One region of the Tardiphaga sp. GW821-FHT12E02 genome, then DNA from elsewhere that is predicted to be linked to it. Evidence: riboswitches for the same ligand, from Rfam matches in the RefSeq annotation. Region 1 holds a riboswitch; each other region holds the start of a gene.
The links. Region 1 has a riboswitch for cobalamin ahead of AC1RQ5_RS01925 (TonB-dependent receptor). Riboswitches for the same ligand answer to the same signal wherever they lie in the genome.
Positions count from the first base shown of each region.

Region 2: linked by a shared signal. The riboswitch ahead of AC1RQ5_RS23280 (DUF1636 family protein) and the one ahead of AC1RQ5_RS01925 (TonB-dependent receptor) in region 1 are both predicted to bind cobalamin.
Region 3: linked by a shared signal. The riboswitch ahead of AC1RQ5_RS23225 (TonB-dependent receptor plug domain-containing protein) and the one ahead of AC1RQ5_RS01925 (TonB-dependent receptor) in region 1 are both predicted to bind cobalamin.
Region 4: linked by a shared signal. The riboswitch ahead of metE (5-methyltetrahydropteroyltriglutamate--homocysteine S-methyltransferase) and the one ahead of AC1RQ5_RS01925 (TonB-dependent receptor) in region 1 are both predicted to bind cobalamin.

Region 1 is NZ_JBXAQK010000001.1:399,971-404,252, forward strand. It holds gene AC1RQ5_RS01915 (ABC transporter permease subunit) at 1-129, shown strand, start outside; gene AC1RQ5_RS01920 (ABC transporter permease subunit) at 131-1,600, shown strand; cobalamin riboswitch at 1,698-1,905, shown strand; gene AC1RQ5_RS01925 (TonB-dependent receptor) at 2,012-4,282, shown strand, end outside.
Region 2 is NZ_JBXAQK010000001.1:4,912,105-4,916,386, reverse strand. It holds gene AC1RQ5_RS23295 (tyrosine phosphatase family protein) at 1-231, shown strand, start outside; gene cobS (adenosylcobinamide-GDP ribazoletransferase) at 224-988, opposite strand; gene cobT (nicotinate-nucleotide--dimethylbenzimidazole phosphoribosyltransferase) at 989-2,074, opposite strand; cobalamin riboswitch at 2,140-2,335, shown strand; gene AC1RQ5_RS23280 (DUF1636 family protein) at 2,428-2,874, shown strand; gene cobU (bifunctional adenosylcobinamide kinase/adenosylcobinamide-phosphate guanylyltransferase) at 2,871-3,401, shown strand; gene cobW (cobalamin biosynthesis protein CobW) at 3,402-4,282, shown strand, end outside.
Region 3 is NZ_JBXAQK010000001.1:4,896,254-4,900,535, forward strand. It holds gene AC1RQ5_RS23205 (hypothetical protein) at 1-104, opposite strand, end outside; gene AC1RQ5_RS23210 (hypothetical protein) at 263-502, opposite strand; gene AC1RQ5_RS23215 (O-acetylhomoserine aminocarboxypropyltransferase) at 638-1,933, shown strand; gene AC1RQ5_RS23220 (alpha/beta fold hydrolase) at 1,938-2,720, shown strand; cobalamin riboswitch at 2,851-3,048, shown strand; gene AC1RQ5_RS23225 (TonB-dependent receptor plug domain-containing protein) at 3,081-4,282, shown strand, end outside.
Region 4 is NZ_JBXAQK010000001.1:2,789,157-2,793,438, forward strand. It holds gene metE (5-methyltetrahydropteroyltriglutamate--homocysteine S-methyltransferase) at 1-850, opposite strand, end outside; cobalamin riboswitch at 954-1,177, opposite strand; gene prpB (methylisocitrate lyase) at 1,270-2,187, opposite strand; gene prpC (bifunctional 2-methylcitrate synthase/citrate synthase) at 2,198-3,379, opposite strand; gene AC1RQ5_RS13080 (MmgE/PrpD family protein) at 3,410-4,282, opposite strand, start outside.

The DNA.
Region 1 (4,282 bases):
CAGCTCCCCACCATCGGTTTCGCCGCAAGCCGGTATTGGCGCGACCTGCTGCTCCTCGCCACGATATTCGCTGCCGCCGCCTTGCTCGCGCATCTCGCAGTCTCCCGCAGCCTGAAGCGCGTGGCCTGACATGTCACAGCACACCACCGCCTCGACCTTCTGGCTCATCTTCCGCCACGAGCTCACCATCCTCACCCGCGACCGCACGCTGCCGATCGTCGCTATCTTGCTGGCGTTGATGGTACTGGGTGGGCTGTTCGTCGGCATCACCCAGGCGCAGCAGCGCAACGCGATGATCGCCGAGGTGACCGCGCACAGCGAAAAGCGGCAAGCCAATAACGAGAAGACACTGCAATCGGTTCTGGACGGCAAGCAAGCGCTGGTCCCGTTCGGCAATCCCGCCAACCCCGCGGCGCTGGCCGGCAACCTCGCCGGCCGCCACACCACGCTGCCGAATCTGCCGCTGGCAGCACTCGCGATCGGCCAGTCCGACATGGTGCCGAATTATTACCGCATCTCGTATCTCAGCAAGGTGCAGTTCATGTATGACACCGAGATCGAGAATCCGTGGAATCTGCTCAGCGGCCATTTCGATCTCTCCTTCGTCATCACCTTCGTGCTGCCGCTGCTGGTGATCGGCTTGTCCTTCAACATGCTGTCTGCCGAACGCGAACAAGGCACGCTGCGCATGCTGTTCGCGCAGCCGATGGCGCTGACGACGTTGGTCGCCGCCAAGGCCAGCGCGCGCTATCTCGCGCTGCTGGCGATCCTGCTGCCGCTGCCGCCGCTCGTCCTGCTGGCGCTGTTTCCCGAAACCCGCACGGCAGACTCACTGCTCTTCATGGCGCTGTGGGCGCTGGTCGTCGCCAGCTACACGCTGTTCTGGTTCGCGCTCGCCGCGCTGGTCAATGCGTTCGGTCGTACGTCCTCCTCCAATGCCTTGATCATGATCTCCGGCTGGACGTTTCTCGTCCTCATCCTGCCCATCGTGATGAATCTCGTCGTCGGTGCCATCAGCCCGGCCCCATCGCGCACCGAGCTTGCCAGCCGCACCCGCGTCGTCACTGCGGATGCACTGCGCGAATATGAGGACATGTACAGCACGGATTATCGCTATGCCTCCGATCCCGAGACATTGACGGTGAAGGACGGCCGCATCGAAGTCCCCGCCCGCATGCGCGCGTTCTTCCTCGCCAAGCAGCGCGTCGATGCGCAGGTCGAGCCGCTGCTGAACCAGTTCGATCATCAGTTGCTCGAACAGCAGAAGCTGGTCGATACGATCGGCTTTCTGTCGCCAGCCATCCTCGTCAACGAGGCGTTGAACCTCGTCGCCGGCAATGACTCGCGCCGCTTCCTTGCCTTCAAGGCGCAGACCGAAACCTTCCACAATGGCTGGCGCGCCTTCTTTGCGCCGAAGATCGCAACAGACCAAGCAACAACGCTCGCCGAGATGGCCGCATTGCCGGTGTGGCAATGGCGCGAGACCGCGGCGGATACAACTTCGTGGCGCATCGCATCGCGCGCCGCGCTACTGCTGCTTGTGAGCTTGATCATCGCAATCATCGCGATGCGTCGATTGCGCCGTGGCCAGATCGTCTGATGCCTCACGCATCGGTCGCAGTGATGCATGATCCACACACAGGCCGCCATAAAGGCGCCATCGAACCGCGCGCGCGTTGACACATTCGTAAACATCACCCTAACGTGATCCCGACGGTTCCTTCGGGACCAATAGGGAATGCGGTGAGGTTCGCGCGACATGGTCGCAAGGCGAGCCGACTCCGCGGCTGCCCCCGCAACTGTAAGCGGCGAGCCTTCGCCAAGAGCCACTGGACCTCGGTCCGGGAAGGCGGCGACAGGCATTGACCCGCGAGCCAGGAGACCTGCCGTCAGTCGTGGTCACACGCGAGCACATTGGGCGGGGTGTCCTGGTGGAAGTCGAATTGCGTTCGTGATGGATGCAAAGCGCCTTGGTTCGCGGTGACGTGCCACGTTATCGCGAGTTTTTTTGATGACCGCCGTCTCCTCCGTCGCAGTGATGCGCCGCCGTTTCCTTCTCTGCACCGTCGCATTGCCTTGCCTGCTGTGGTCCGCCGATGGCTATGCCCAGGACGCGAAACCGAGTCAGACCCTCGATCCCGTCTTCGTGCAGCCCACTGCCCAGCCGCAGCGCGCGCGCCGTGCGACCACCGGCAATGCAAGCCGCGCCGCGCGGTCGCGCCAGCAGCGTAATGTCGCCGCGACGACGGCCGCGCCTGTCGCAACGCCCATCGACCCGGTCTTCGCGGCACCGACGCTCAATCTCACCGGTACGGCGCCGACCGCCAGCCGCCTCGGCCTCACCCGCCTGCAGACGCCGGCCAGCGTCGATGTGATCTCCGCGCAGACCATGTCCGAGCGCGGCCAGCAGAACATCAATGATGCCGTGACGCAGAATGCCGTCGGCATCACCGCCAATCCGTCGCTCGGCAATGGCGGCCTCGCTTTCAGCGCACGCGGCTTCACCGGCTCCAGCTCCGTCATGACCATGTATGACGGCACCCAGCTCTATGTCGGCCAGGGCACGGCGACATTCCCTTATGACACCTGGTCGGCCGAGCGCATCGAGGTGCTGCGCGGCCCCGCCTCGGTGCTGTACGGCTCGGGCGCCATCGGCGGCGCCATCAATGTAGTGTCGAAACTGCCGACCTGGGTGCCGGTCAACCAGGCCGAGATGTCGCTCGACACCAACATGACCAAGCGCATCGCCGTCGATAGCGGCGGCGCCATCAATGACAAGGTCGCCTATCGCGTCACCGCCACCGGCAATCTCTCGGATGGCTGGATGGATCGCGGCAACAATTCCAATGTCTCCGTGCATGCCGCCATTCAGGTCAAGCAGACTGAAGACCTCACCTGGACCTTCCTCAGCGACTATGCCGACGTGCAGCCGCAGAATTATTGGGGCACGCCGCTGGTCAATGGCCGCATTCTCGAAGCGACGCGCTTCAACAACTACAATTTCAGCAACGGCATCGTTCACTACAAGGACAATCTCAACCAGATCCGCACCGAGTGGAACGTCACCGACGGCGTGACCGTGCGCAATGTGCTGTATTATATGGATGTCCATCGCCACTGGCGTAACGCGGAGAGCTACGTCTACAGCCCGGCGTCCGGCCTCGTGAACCGCAATGGCAACAACACCGAAATCTACCAGGCCCAGCAGCAGATCGGCGACCGCATGGACGCCACCTTCCGCGGCCATGTATTCGGCCTGGAAAACCAGCTCGTCACCGGCTTCGATGTCAACCACATCAAGTTCGGCCGCGATGCGAATTTCCTGTCATCGACGTCCACCGGCAGCTCGACAGTCACGCTTTTCAATCCGATCCCGGGTAACTATTTCAGCAATACGCCGACCGTCGTCGACTATCGCAGCATCACCAACCAGTATGCGTTCTTCGCGGAGAACAAGCTCAACATCACCGAGCAGCTGGCGCTGATCGGCGGCATCCGGCAGGACGAGACGAACGTCACCCGCACCGACTTCTTCAATCCGGCCAACAGCCTCGACAAGTCGTTCTCGAACACCACGTGGCGTGTCGGCGCCGTCTACACGCCGATCAAGGATCTCGCCTTCTACGGCCAGTATTCCACCGCCGTCGATCCCGTCACCAGCGGCCTTCTCGCGCTCAATGCAGCAAACGCGAACTTCACCCTGGCCACCGGCCGGCAGGTCGAATTCGGTGTCAAGCAATCGCTGTTTAACGGCCGCGCGGAATGGACGCTCGCCGGCTATGAGATCGTGAAGAACAATCTGCTGGCGCGCGATCCCAATAACCTCAACGTGGTCCTGCAGGTCGGCCAGCAGTCGTCCCGCGGCATCGAGGCGTCGGTCGGCATGTTGCTGGATTATGGCTGGCGCATCGATGCCAACACCACATTCCTGCAGGCAAAGTATGATGACTTCCTGCAGGCCAGCGGCGTCAATTTCGCCGGCAATGTGCCGGTCAACGTGCCGCTCAACGTCTCCAATATCTGGGCGACATGGGACTTCGCGCCGAACTGGTCGGCCAATGCCGGCATCCAGATCGTCGGCAAGACCTATGCGGATGCAGCCAACACGCTGGCTCGCTCGGCCTATAACGTCGTCAATGCCGGCGTGCAGTGGAAGCCCGATGCGAACACCACCGTGTCGCTGCGCGTCTACAATCTGTTCGACGAGATCTACGCCACCGGTGGCGGCACCAATCAGTGGATCCTCGGCATGCCACGCACGGCGCAGATGGCGGTGAATGTG
Region 2 (4,282 bases), 4.5 Mb from region 1:
GCGGCCGCCTATGCGATCGCTTGCGATCGCAATCCCGGTTACGAGTCTGAAATTGCCGATGAGCTGCGGCGCCGCTCACCTTACGTGACGCCGAACAAATTGATGGTGAAGCTTGCCGACGACATGCTCGGACGTGGCGGGCGCATGAGCGAGGCTGTCGCACGCATCGGCCGCGGTGCGGAAACCGCCGAAGGCGAGCCGTATCAATTGCCGTTGCGCTGGCCTATCTGAGCACGGCGGCGACGCCGAGCAGGAAACCGATCTCGAACACCTGCTCGATCGCGCCGAGCACATCGCCGGTGTAACCGCCGATCATGCGCCTGGCCCAGCGCGCGAGCAGGGCGCCGAGCAGGGCACCGAGCACAAGGCCGAGAACGGCCGACTTGAACGAGATGAGCGCAAGCGGAATCACCGCCAGCGCGACGATGACGAGCAAAAATATGATATCATCACGCGGCACCGGCGCCTCGGCATAGCGCACTTTCATCGCTGCGGTGTCGCCGGCATAAGCGAGGCGATTCATCACGAAAGCCGGCATCGCACGTGCCGCGGCATGCACAGCGATCAGTGCCGTCGCGCCGGCCCAAGGCGGCAGCGTTGCCAGCGCTGCGATGCGCAAGGCGCAGCCAAGCCCGAGCGCCAGCGCGCCATAAGTGCCGATGCGGCTGTCCTTCATGATGGCGAGGCGTTTTTCGATCGTCCAGCCACCACCAAAGGCATCGACGGTGTCGGCAAGGCCGTCTTCATGCAGCGCACTGGTGAGCACGATGCTCGTCGTCACGGCGAGCAGGGCGGCGATCGATGGCGACCAGACGTGACAGGCGACAACAAAAACGACGGCGCAGGCCAAGCCGATGCCGGCGCCCACCAGCGGAAAATACTTCATGGCACGCGCCAGCCAGTCGGGCGCAGGCGCGCCATCGGCAAGCGGTGTCGGCAGCACCGTAAGAAAACGGATCGCATTGAGCAGATGCGGATCCGGCGTCATCTAGATCCGCCCCGCCAGCACGTCGTCGAGACTGGCGACATCGGTGAGCAGCCGCGCAGCGGCGCGCACCAGCGGCACCGCGAGCAGCGCACCGGTGCCTTCGCCGAGGCGCAGGCCGAGATCCAGCAAGGGCTGTGCGTCGAGCGCGTTCAGGACGATGTCGTGTCCGCGTTCCGCAGAGCGATGCGCGAACACGCAATAGCCGCGCGCCTCGGGACTCAGCCGGATCGCAAGCAGCGCGGCGACGCTGGAGATGAAGCCGTCGATGATCACAGGCCGCCGTTGCGACGCCGCCCCTAGGATCGCACCGGCCATGCCGGCAATTTCGAGCCCGCCGAATTCCGCGAGCACATCCAGCGGCGCGGTGGCATCGCTGCGCGCGGAGGCCATCTCGATCGCAGCGCGCTTGCGGGCCATGCCGAGATCGTCCTGGCCGGCGCCGACACCGATGCAGTCAGTGAGCGTCGCTGGTGCGAGGCGATGCGCAAGCAACGCGGAGGAGGCGGTATTGCCGATGCCCATTTCGCCGAGCGCGATGATATCGGCACCGGCCTTGATCTCACCGATCGCGATGCGGATGCCATGCGCGAGTGCAGTGGCAGCTTGTTCCGACGTCATTGCCGGCTCGCGCGCGGCATTGGCGGTGCCCAAGCGCACCTTGGCGTCGCGCAAACCCGGATGCACCGGCAGTTCCGCTGCGACGCCGATATCGATGACGCGAACGTCGATGGCATTCGCCTTGGCGAACGCATTGGCAGTGGCGCGACCGGCGAGGTAGGTCATGACCATCGCGACGGTCACGGCTGACGGATACTGCGACACGCCCTCGGCCACGAGACCGTGATCGCCGGCGAAGACCAGCAGCACGGCTTTCTCGCCGCGCGGCTCGCCGGGATGGCGGATCATGCCAAGCTGGAGGGCCAGTTCCTCGATTCGCCCGAGCGAACCCGGCGGCTTGGCCTTGCCGTCGATGACCGCGCGCAGGCTGGCCTCGGTGGCGGGATCGAGGGGCGCGATGGCCGGCGGCTGCCAGATAGGGCTCTGTGTGGTCAAAATCAGGTTCCTTTGGCCGCCTGTCTCGCGCATCCGCGGCCATTCGGTCAACAGCAGCGGCGCGGTTCCGGCTGTGGTTGACCCGGACTGTGGGGGCAGATAGCGTCCGCGGCGATGGTCCTTCCGCGTGGAAGGTGAAAAGGGAAGCCGGTGCGATACCGGCGCTGCCCCCGCAACTGTAAGCGACGAGCCCGCGCCGGTGCCACTGGGAGTTCCTGATCGGGGAATTGCTGGGAAGGCGGTGATGGGCGCCGACTCGCGAGCCAGGAGACCTGCCGTCACGAATTGTGCTTTGGAGGCGTCGTCGGGGCGGGGTGCACCGGACGGGAGCGAGCGGATGGCAGCATCCGCGCGACCCAACAAAGCTCGCCCGATTTGAGCCCGTGATGGATCGCAACGCATCGAGTTTGCCCGACGACCTTGCCGTCAATGACCTGCCGCGCCCGCTGCCTTCAGCGCCGGTGGTGGTCAGCGTATGCGTGAACTGCAAGGCCGCCGATGGCGCCGTGGTCGGTTCTGCCATGCTGGATGCTGTCACGGCCGCGCTTGATGCGCGCGATGTCGATGTCATGGTGCGCCCGGTGCAGTGCCTCAGCGTCTGCAAGCGGCCGACAACGGTCGCGGTGACGAGCCAGGATGGCTACACATTCTTGTTCGGCGACCTGCTGGCGGACACCGGCCCGGATGCGGTCGCATCCTTCGTGCAGTCCTATCAGACATCCGATTACGGCTTGGTGCCGTGGCGCGAGCGCGCCGACGTGCTGCGCAAGGGCATGGTCGCGCGCGTGCCGCCGCTGCGCTGGTCGCCCGCAGATGGCAGGGCGCCGAAATGACATCGCTCGGCACCACATTGGTTCTCGGCGGCGCGCGCTCCGGCAAGTCGGCCTTTGCCGAACGGCTGATCGGCGAGATGTCGCTCACAAAAGTCTATCTCGCCACGGCGACGCCCGGCGATGACGAGATGCAGGTGCGCATCGCGCAGCACCGCAAGCAGCGCGGCGAGGGCTGGATCACCATCGAGGAGCCGCTGGCGCTGGTGGATACGCTGACGCGCGAATCCACCATCGGCCGCGTCATTCTCGTCGATTGCCTGACGCTGTGGCTGTCCAATCTAATGATGGCGGAGCGCGATCCCGAGGTCGAGGCAAAGCGGCTGGTGCGCTTCCTCGATGTCTCGCGCTATCCCATCGTGTTTGTATCCAATGAAGTCGGTCTCGGCCTGGTGCCGGAGACCCCGCTCGGCCGCGCCTTCCGTGATGCGCAGGGCCGCCTCAACCAGACCATTGCCGCCGCTGTCAACAATGTCGCTTTCGTCGCTGCCGGCCTGCCTCTTTGGCTCAAGCGTTTCCAGGAGAATTGAATGTCCCGCGTTCCCGTCACCGTCCTCACCGGCTTCCTCGGCGCCGGCAAGACCACGCTGTTGCGCTCGCTGCTGACCCAGGCCGATGGACGCCGCATTGCCGTGATCGTCAATGAATTCGGCGATGCCGGTTTCGATGGTGGCCTCGTCGAGGAATGCGCGGCGAAAGCCTGCGCGCCCGGCGACATCGTCGAGCTCACCAATGGGTGCATCTGCTGCACGGTGGCCGATGATTTCGTGCCGACCATGGAAAAGCTGTTGTCGCGCGAGCGTCCGCTCGATGCGATCGTGATCGAAACCTCCGGCCTCGCATTGCCACAGCCGTTGTTGAAGGCCTTTGCATGGCCGGCCGTGAAGACGCGCGCGACTGTTGATGGCGTCGTGACTGTGGTCGATGCCCTGGCGCTGTCCGAAGGCCGCGTCACGCTCGATGAGCATGCGGTCGCCGAGCAGCGCGCGGCCGACGAAGGCATCGAGCATGATGATCCGATCGAAGAAGTGTTCGAAGACCAGCTCGCTTGCGCCGATCTCGTCGTGCTCTCCAAGAGCGATCTTGTCAGCGCCGAGCAGCTCGCCGAAATCGAAACCAAGCTGAAGGCCGAGCTTCGCGCGGGCGTCGGCATCGTCCGCTCCAAGGGCGATCTCGCGCCAAGCGTGCTGATCGGCCTCAACGCCGCAGCCGAAGATGATATGGCCGCCCGCGTCGGTCATCACGGCGAGGAGGAAGAACACGATCACGACGATTTCGACAGCATTGTCATCAAACCCGGTGCCGCCGGCGATCTCGACGCCATGCGCGCCCGCGTTGGCGGAGCGCTCGGCATCGAAGGCGTGTTGCGCGTGAAGGGCCATGCCCGCATCGCCGACAAACCGGCGCCCAT
Region 3 (4,282 bases), 4.5 Mb from region 1:
TCGATATCGAATTTCATATTGTGCTTCTTGCTGACAGCCTGAACACCGTAACCGGTGACAGCCCACTGCCGGCCGAGCCAGAAAACGTCGCGATGTAGTACCACGCCCCTTACGCCTACTTCCCCAAACCATCGCCCGAAGACGACGGCAGCCTCGTCTCCACAGCAAAATCCATGGAGCGAGGCCGTTCGAATCCTCTTGTTCTTCAAGAACACGATGCCGCGCGCAAAAAGCGGCGGCAGTACGACAACAGCACGTGGTGCTAGATGTGGCTACCCTGACGCGGCGATGGCTGCTGTGCCTTCTGCGCCCGCTCGGCATCGGCTTTGTTTGCCTCGTGCCGCCCGATCACGCAACCCGCAACGGCGCCGACCTTGCCATGTCCTGCGTAATGACCGGCGATGCCGCCGATGATCGCGCCTTTGATACATCCCTTGGCTTCAGCGGCAACAGACGAAAGCACCAGGCCCATCACGGCGGTGCATAGCAGCAATTTTTTCATGGGAATTCTCCACAGGCGCGATCACCAACAAGCCGAAACCGATCGCTTTGTTCCATCTGTCGAAACGCGCATTGCTCGCATCTGCAAACCGATTCGTGCCATAAATGGCCAAAATCAAAGGGGACGAGACACACGATGCCAGCACCCAAGCCACCCGCTTTCGAAACGCTGAGCCTGCATGCGGGCCAGCATCCCGATCCCGTCACCGGATCGCGCGCGGTGCCGATTCATCAAACAACATCCTTCGTGTTTCAGGACACCGATCACGCCGCAGCTTTGTTCAATCTCGAACGCGCCGGGCACATCTATACCCGCATCTCCAATCCGACCATCGCGGTGCTCGAAGAGCGCCTGGCCGCACTGGAGAACGGCGTCGGCGCCGTCTGCACCGCATCAGGCATGGCAGCACTCCATCTCGCCATCGCGACCATCCTCAATGCCGGCGATCACATCGTGGCGTCATCGTCGCTCTATGGCGGCACCATCAATCTCTTGGCACACACGCTGCCGCGCTTCGGCATCACCACGACCTTCGTGAAACCGCGCGATCTCGATGCGTTCAAGGCCGCGATCAAGCCGAACACGAAGCTCGTGATCGGCGAGACCATCGGCAATCCCGGCCTCGAAGTGCTCGACATTCCCGCCGTCGCGGACATTGCCCATGCCGCGAAGATTCCGCTGCTGATCGACAACACATTCGCGACGCCCTTCCTGTCGCGCCCGCTCGATCTCGGCGCCGACATCGTCATGAATTCGACGACCAAATGGATCGGTGGCCATGGCATCGCCATCGGCGGCGTCATTGTCGATGCCGGCCGCTTCGACTGGCGCGCCTCCGGCAAATTCCCGCAGCTCACCGAACCCTATGCCGGCTATCACGGCATCGTCTTCGACGAACAGTTCGGCACTGCGGCTTTCATCATGCGCGCCCGCACCGAAGGTCTGCGCGATTTTGGCGCGTGCCTCTCGCCGACCAATGCGTTCCAGCTCCTGCAAGGCGTCGAGACACTCGGCATCCGCATGGAGCGCCATGTCGCCAATACGAGCGCCGTGCTTGCCGCGCTCACGGCCAACAAGGCGGTCGATTGGGTGCTGCATCCCTCGCTGGAAAACCATCCCGATCATGCGCTGGCAAAAACGCTGCTGCCGCGCGGCGCCGGCTCCATCATCTCCTTCGGCATCAAGGGCGGACGTCCCGCGGGCCGCAAATTCATCGAGGCACTGAAACTCACCAGCCATCTCGCCAATGTCGGCGATGCCAAGACGCTGGTGATCCATCCGGCCTCGACGACCCATCAGCAGATGGATGCCGAACAACTGAAGGCCGCGGGCATCGGCGAAGAGCTGATCCGCCTCTCCGTCGGCATCGAGGCCGCGCAAGACATCATCGACGATCTCGCGCAGGCGCTGCGCTTCTCGCAGAAGGGCTGAGCCGATGCAGATCACGGTCAATGGACACGACACCTTTGTCGCCAATGGCGGCCGCACCTTCGATCCGTCATTGCCCGTCGTCGTGCTGCTGCACGGCGCCGGCTTCGACAGCTCCACCTGGGCGCTGCATACGCGCTGGTTTGCGCATCATGGCTATGCGGTGCTCGCGCCCGATCTTCCCGGCCATGGCCGCAGCGGTGGCGACGCACTCACAACCATCGGCGATCTCGCCGACTGGACTGCCGCGCTGATCATCGCAGCAGGCGCAAAGCAGGCACGCCTCATCGGCCACTCCATGGGCTCGCTGATCGCGCTGGAGACCGCCGCGCGCCATCCCGACAAGGTCACGCGCCTCGACCTGCTCGGTACGGCGGCAACGATGACGGTCGGTCCCGATCTGCTGAAAGACGCCGAAGCCAACGAACATTCGGCCATCGACATGGTCTCGATCTGGGGTCTCGGCATGCGCGCCGAACTCGGCGGCAGTCTCGCGCCGGGTCTGTGGATGCATACCGGCGCGCAGCGCGTGCTGGAGGCGACGAAGCCCGGCGTGCTGCATGCCGATCTCAACGCCTGCAACGCGTATCAAGGCGCCCTCGCCGCAGCGGCGCAGATCAAGGTTCCCGTCACGCTCATCCTCGGCGAACGGGACATGATGACCCCGGCGAAATCCGGCAAAGCGCTGGCGGCAGCAATCACCGACGCGCGCACGGTGATTCTTCCCGCCACCGGCCACATGATGATGGTCGAGCGTCCCGACGAGGTTCTCGCCGCACTCAGCAGCTAGAACCAAAGCCGTCATTGCGAGCGCAGCGAAGCAATCCAGTTCTTCCTTCGCGTGGTTTCTGGATTGCTTCGTCGCTGTCGCTCCTCGCAATGACGAGCATATGCCTGTTGCGCAGCGCGACGCTCTGTGCGAGTTAGGTTCCGTCATCGGTGCCTCCGCGAGGAGGTGAAACGGGAATGCGGTGTGGGGGAGAACTCCCCCTGATGCCGCGGCTGCCCCCGCAACTGTAAGCAGTTGGTCCGGATCCTTGAAGCCACTGAGCATGCTCGGGAAGGCGGATCCGGAAAGCACTGCGAGCCAGGAGACCGGCCGGAGACATGACTGAACACGTTCGACGGTGGGTCGACGGCAAGGAATCTCATGTCTATCCGTATGGTCGCTGCGACTGGCGCAGCGATTCTGGCTGTGTCTGCACATCAGGCACAGGCGCAATCCAGTCCTCAGGAACTCTCAGAAGTCGTCGTCACCGCAAGCCGTGCGCCGGAGCCGCTGAGCGCAACCGGCAGCGCCATCAGCGTTGTTTCAGGCGAGACCATCGCGACATCCAATCCCGGCTCGCTGGTCGATGCGCTGCGCAGCGTGCCTGGCATCGACATCTCTGAAAATGGCGGCCCCGGCGGCACGGCGAATGTGCGCATGCGCGGCGCCAATACCGGCCAGACGCTGGTGATGATCGACGGCATCCGCGTCAACGATCCCACGGCGGCGTCCGGCGATTTTGAATTTGCCATGTTCGCGCCCTCGGCCATCGATCGCATCGAGGTGCTCCGCGGCCCGCAAAGCGCGCTCTATGGCTCCGACGCCATGGGCGGCGTGATCAATATCATCACCAAGAAAGGCTCGGGCCCCGCGCAGTTCAATGTCCGCACCGAAGCCGGCAGCTATGGCACCGTGGTGACGCAAGGCTCGCTGGTCGGCACCAATGGTCCGTGGTCCTATGCCTTCACCGGCGGCGGCCAGCACTCCAACGGTTTTTCACGTTACGGCTATCGCATCCCGGCACTCGAGGCGCGCTTCCCGAATCTCGAACGCGACGGTTTCGACCGCGTCGGCGGCAGCGCGCGCATCGGCTATGACGCCGGCGAAGGCATTCGACTCGAAGCCGGCACCGTGCAGTCCTTCACGCGCGCAGCCTATGACGCAGCGAGCGGCACGTTCCCGGATACGCCGGCATCGGCCGATCGCCTGCTGCAGACCATCTATGGCCGCGTCGGCATCGACTCCTTCGGCGGCATTCTCACGCATAACGTGACGGTGTCGAACACCCATACCGAACGCTCGTTCACCGACTACACCTATCGCACCAATATGCTGCCGCAGAACACGACGGTGAAGACGTCGGATTATTGGGGCAACAGCCTCGGCGCGGAATATCAAGCCAATCTGAAGCTCGGTGGTTTCGGCACCTTGATTTACGGCGCCAAGACGCAGAGCGAGACGGCGCAGACCTTCTCCACCAATGTGCTGCCCATCGCCGGCCTGATGACGCCGCTGCTGGCGAAGCAGCAGGACACCAATTCAGCTTTCGCTTTGTGGTCACTGCCGATCGGCGAGCGTCTGAA
Region 4 (4,282 bases), 2.4 Mb from region 1:
TGAGGTCGATATGAAGGCCGGCCACGGGGAGGGCCAGTGCGGTGTCGAGATTGTCGCCGATCTCGCCGAAATAGGTGGCGAGCATGATCTTCAAGCCCGGCACATTGGCGCAGATGCCTGCATAAGCGTGCTTCAGCGCATCGCGGGTGGGACTGTCGAGATCGAGCACGAGACAGGGCTCGTCGATCTGCACCCAGTCGGCACCGCGTTTCGCCAGCTCACGCAGCAGCTCGACATAGACGGGCAGGAGCCTGTCGAGCAGCGAGAGCGGATTGAAGCCTGCATCGTGGCTCTTGCCGAGCTTCAGGAAGGTGACGGGGCCGACCAGCACGGGGCGCGTGTGATGGCCGAGCGCCTTGGCTTCCTCGAACTCCTCGATCGGCTTGCGCGAGGACAAGGCGAATGTCTGATCGCTGGAGAATTCCGGCACCATGTAGTGATAGTTGGTGTCGAACCACTTCGTCATTTCCTGCGCGACAACGCCGTGGCCGTGATGGGCATGACCACAGCTTGCATCATGCGCATCGCCCTGGGCGCCGCGCGCCATGGCGAAATAGGTGGCGAGCGATACGCTGCCAGATGTCCAGCCATAGGCCCTGGGAATGGCACCGACCATCACACTGGTGTCGAGCACCTGATCATAGAGTGAAAAGTCGTTGGACGGGATGATCGTCACGCCGAGTGATTTCTGTCGCGCCCAATTGGCGGCGCGCAGATCGGCTGCAGTCTTCAGCAGCTCTTGTTCGGTGGATTTCCCGGCCCAGAAACTTTCGAGGGCGAATTTCAATTCGCGCCGCGGACCGATCCGCGGCGTACCGAGCGTTGCAACAGGAAGTGAAGAGATCGACATAGCTTTAACCCCATGATTGGGGGCAAAGGGAAGGCGGACGCGGGCATGATCTGCCGCACATGCGGCAGGCTGCTTAGCGCACCACCGGGACACCCCGCCCGTGGACGTACAGTTTGTCGAGGCAGGTCTCCTGGCTCGCGGGTCGTGGCTGACGTCCGGCCTTCCCGAAGCTTTTGGCTTCAGTGACACTGATGGACGCTCGCTCACCGCTTACAGTTGCGGGGGCAGCGCCGGCCTTGCGACGAACTCATGACGTTCGTCGCGCACCGGCTTCCCTCTTAGCTCCGGATCGAACATGACCCGGAGACCTCGACGCAGAGACTTAAGTAGGCCGGGATCGGTTCGTCAATCCGTGGGCTGCCGTGTGGGCAGGTCGCGCATTGCATGTGCCAATCCCGACAGTGGGCAGAGGCCCGTCGTTATCGCGGCATGGCTTCCGGAACGATGGTCTGGATGATCGACGAATCCAGGGCTTCGTAATCATGCAGGCCGATGGTGTCGTAAAGCTCGGCGCGAGTCTGCATGCGATCGACCATGTTGTGGGTGCCGCCATCACGCGCGATGGCGGCATAGAGATCGGCCTGCGCCTTGTTGGCGACACGCAATGACGAGACCGGCCAGATCACCATCGCATAGCCCATCGCTTCGAATTCCGATGCGGTGAAAAACGGCGTCTTGCCGAACTCCGTCATATTGGCGAGCAGGGGCACGCCGGGCATCCGCTCCGCGAAGGCACGAAACATCTCGGCGGTGTTGAGCGCCTCCGGGAAGATCGCATCGGCGCCCGCGTCCATATAGAGCTTTGCGCGTGCCACCGCGCCGTCGAGGCCTTCGCTGGCGGCGGCATCGGTGCGCGCGATGATCACGAGATCGCGACGCGCTTTGGCGGCGGCCGCGACCTTCGCGGCCATGTCGCGAGCATCGGCGATCTTCTTGTCGTTGAGATGACCGCATTTCTTCGGGAGGATCTGGTCTTCGAGATGCAGCGCGCCAGCACCGGCATCCTCGAAGGTGCGAACAGCATGCATCACATTCAGCGCTTCGCCATAACCGGTATCGGCATCGACCAGCAGCGGCAGTTGTGCCGCGCGGACGATTTGGCGGATGAAGAAAGACACCTCATCGACGGTGATGATCCCGAGATCTGGCAGGCCCATGGAGGCCGTCATCGCTGCGCCGGACAGATAAAGACCTTGAAAGCCAAAGGATTTGGCCTGCAGGGCCGCCATGCCGTTGTGCGCGCCCGGGAGTTGGAGAATGCCGGGTGCTTTCAGCAATTGGCGAAAGCGACGGCCGGCGGTTTCAGTGGGCAGATCCGAGGCGACGAGATAGGGCATTCCATTGTCCTCAAGCTGCGCGTGGCGCGGGCGTGATGCCGCGTTGATCGATCGGCACGAAGGCCAGGTTCTCCGGGCCGACATAATTCGCAGAGGGCCGGATGATCTTGTTGTCAACGCGTTGCTCGATGATGTGGGCAGCCCAGCCGGAGGTGCGGGCGATCACAAAAAGCGGCGTGAACATCGCCGTAGGCACGCCGAGCATGTGATAGGACACGGCGCTGAACCAATCGAGATTGGCGAACATCTTCTTGGAATCCGCCATGGCCGCTTCGATGCGGTCGGCGATCTCGAACATTTTGAGCGATCCAGCGTCCTGCGAGAGACGGCGCGCGACGTCCTTGATCACCTTGTTGCGGGGATCGGCGATCGTATAGACGGGATGTCCAAAGCCGATCACGACTTCCTTATTGGCGACACGACGGCGGATGTCGGCCTCGGCCTCATCGGCATTGACGTAGCGCTTCTGGATTTCGAATGCGACTTCGTTGGCGCCGCCATGCTTGGGCCCGCGCAGCGCGCCAATGGCGCCGGTGACGGCCGAATAGATATCGGCGCCGGTGCCGGCGATGGAGCGCGCGGTGAAGGTCGAGGCATTGAACTCATGCTCGGCATAGAGAATGAGCGAGGTGTGCATCGCGCGCACCTCTGCCGGTTTCGGCGCCTTGCCATGCAAGAGATGCAAGAAGTGGCCGCCGATGGTGTCGTCATCGGTTTCCAACTCGATGCGACGGCCGTTCTGCGAGAAGTGATGCCAGTATAAGAGCATCGAGCCGAGCGAGGCCATCAGCCGGTCGGCGATGTCGCGCGCGCCGGGATGGTTGTGGTCGGACGCTTCCGGCAGCACGCAGCCGAGCGTGGAGACGCCCGATCGCATGACATCCATCGGATGGGCAGCGGCTGGCAGGGTTTCCAGTGCGGTGCGCACGGCGCTTGGCAGGCCGCGCAGGCTTTTCAGTTTTGTCTTGTAGGCGGCGAGCTCGGCCGGCGTCGGCAGCGTGCCGTGGACGAGAAGATAGGCGATCTCCTCGAATTCGCAGCTCTCGGCGACATCGAGGATGTCATAGCCGCGATAATGCAGATCATTGCCGGTGCGGCCCACCGTGCACAGCGCGGTGTTGCCGGCGACGATGCCGGAGAGGGCCACGGATTTCTTCGGAGCCGGGCGGGCCTGCAAAACCTCGTCAACCATGGAAGTCTCCTTGCGTGTTTTCTGAGCGGATCATTTCACCGACCAGTCGAAGATGCCGCGTGCCGTGTTGTCGTTGAGCCTGTCGGGATCGACGAAGAAATTGAGGTGCGCGATATCCTGCGCGGACAATTCGGGCAGGCGCTCGACGAGGCCGAGGAAGCGCTTCTGCTCCGCGGCATGGACGACGCCCTCAGCGAGCTGCTCGAATTTGCGGATATAGTTCGCGCGGACGAAGGGGCGGGCGCCGAGCGGATGTGCATCGGCCAGCGCGAGTTCGTCGCTGATGGTGGAGCCACCTTTCAGCGTGACGACGACGCGGCCGCCGAAGGATTTCTGCCTGGGGTCATGGGTGTGGTAGCGCGCGGTCCAGGCGGGATCTTCGACCGTGGAGATCTTGTGCCAAAGCGCGACGGTCTCGGCGCGACGGGCGCGGGCTGGCGCATAGGAGTGCTGGTGATGCCAGCCACCGTCTTCGAGGGCGACGGCGAAGATATACATGATCGAGTGATCGAGGGTTTCGCGGCTCGCGGTCGGATCCATCTTCTGCGGATCATTGGCGCCGGTGCCGATCACATAATGGGTGTGATGGCTGGTGTGAATCACGATGCTCTCGATCTTCGAGAGATCGCCGATCTTGGGCCCCATGCGGCGGGCGAGATCGATCAAAGCCTGGCTCTGATATTCGGCGGAGTGTTCCTTGGTGTAGGTATCGAGAATGGCGCGCTTCGGCTCGCCGCGCTCTGGCAGCGGCACGGTGTATTCCGCGTTCGGACCGGACAGGAGATAGGCGATAAAACCGTCTTCGCCTTCCCATGCGGGCGAGGGCGCGCCTTCGCCGCGCATCACGCGGTCCACGGCCTCGATCGCCATCTTGCCGGCGAAAGCGGGGGCATAGGCTTTCCA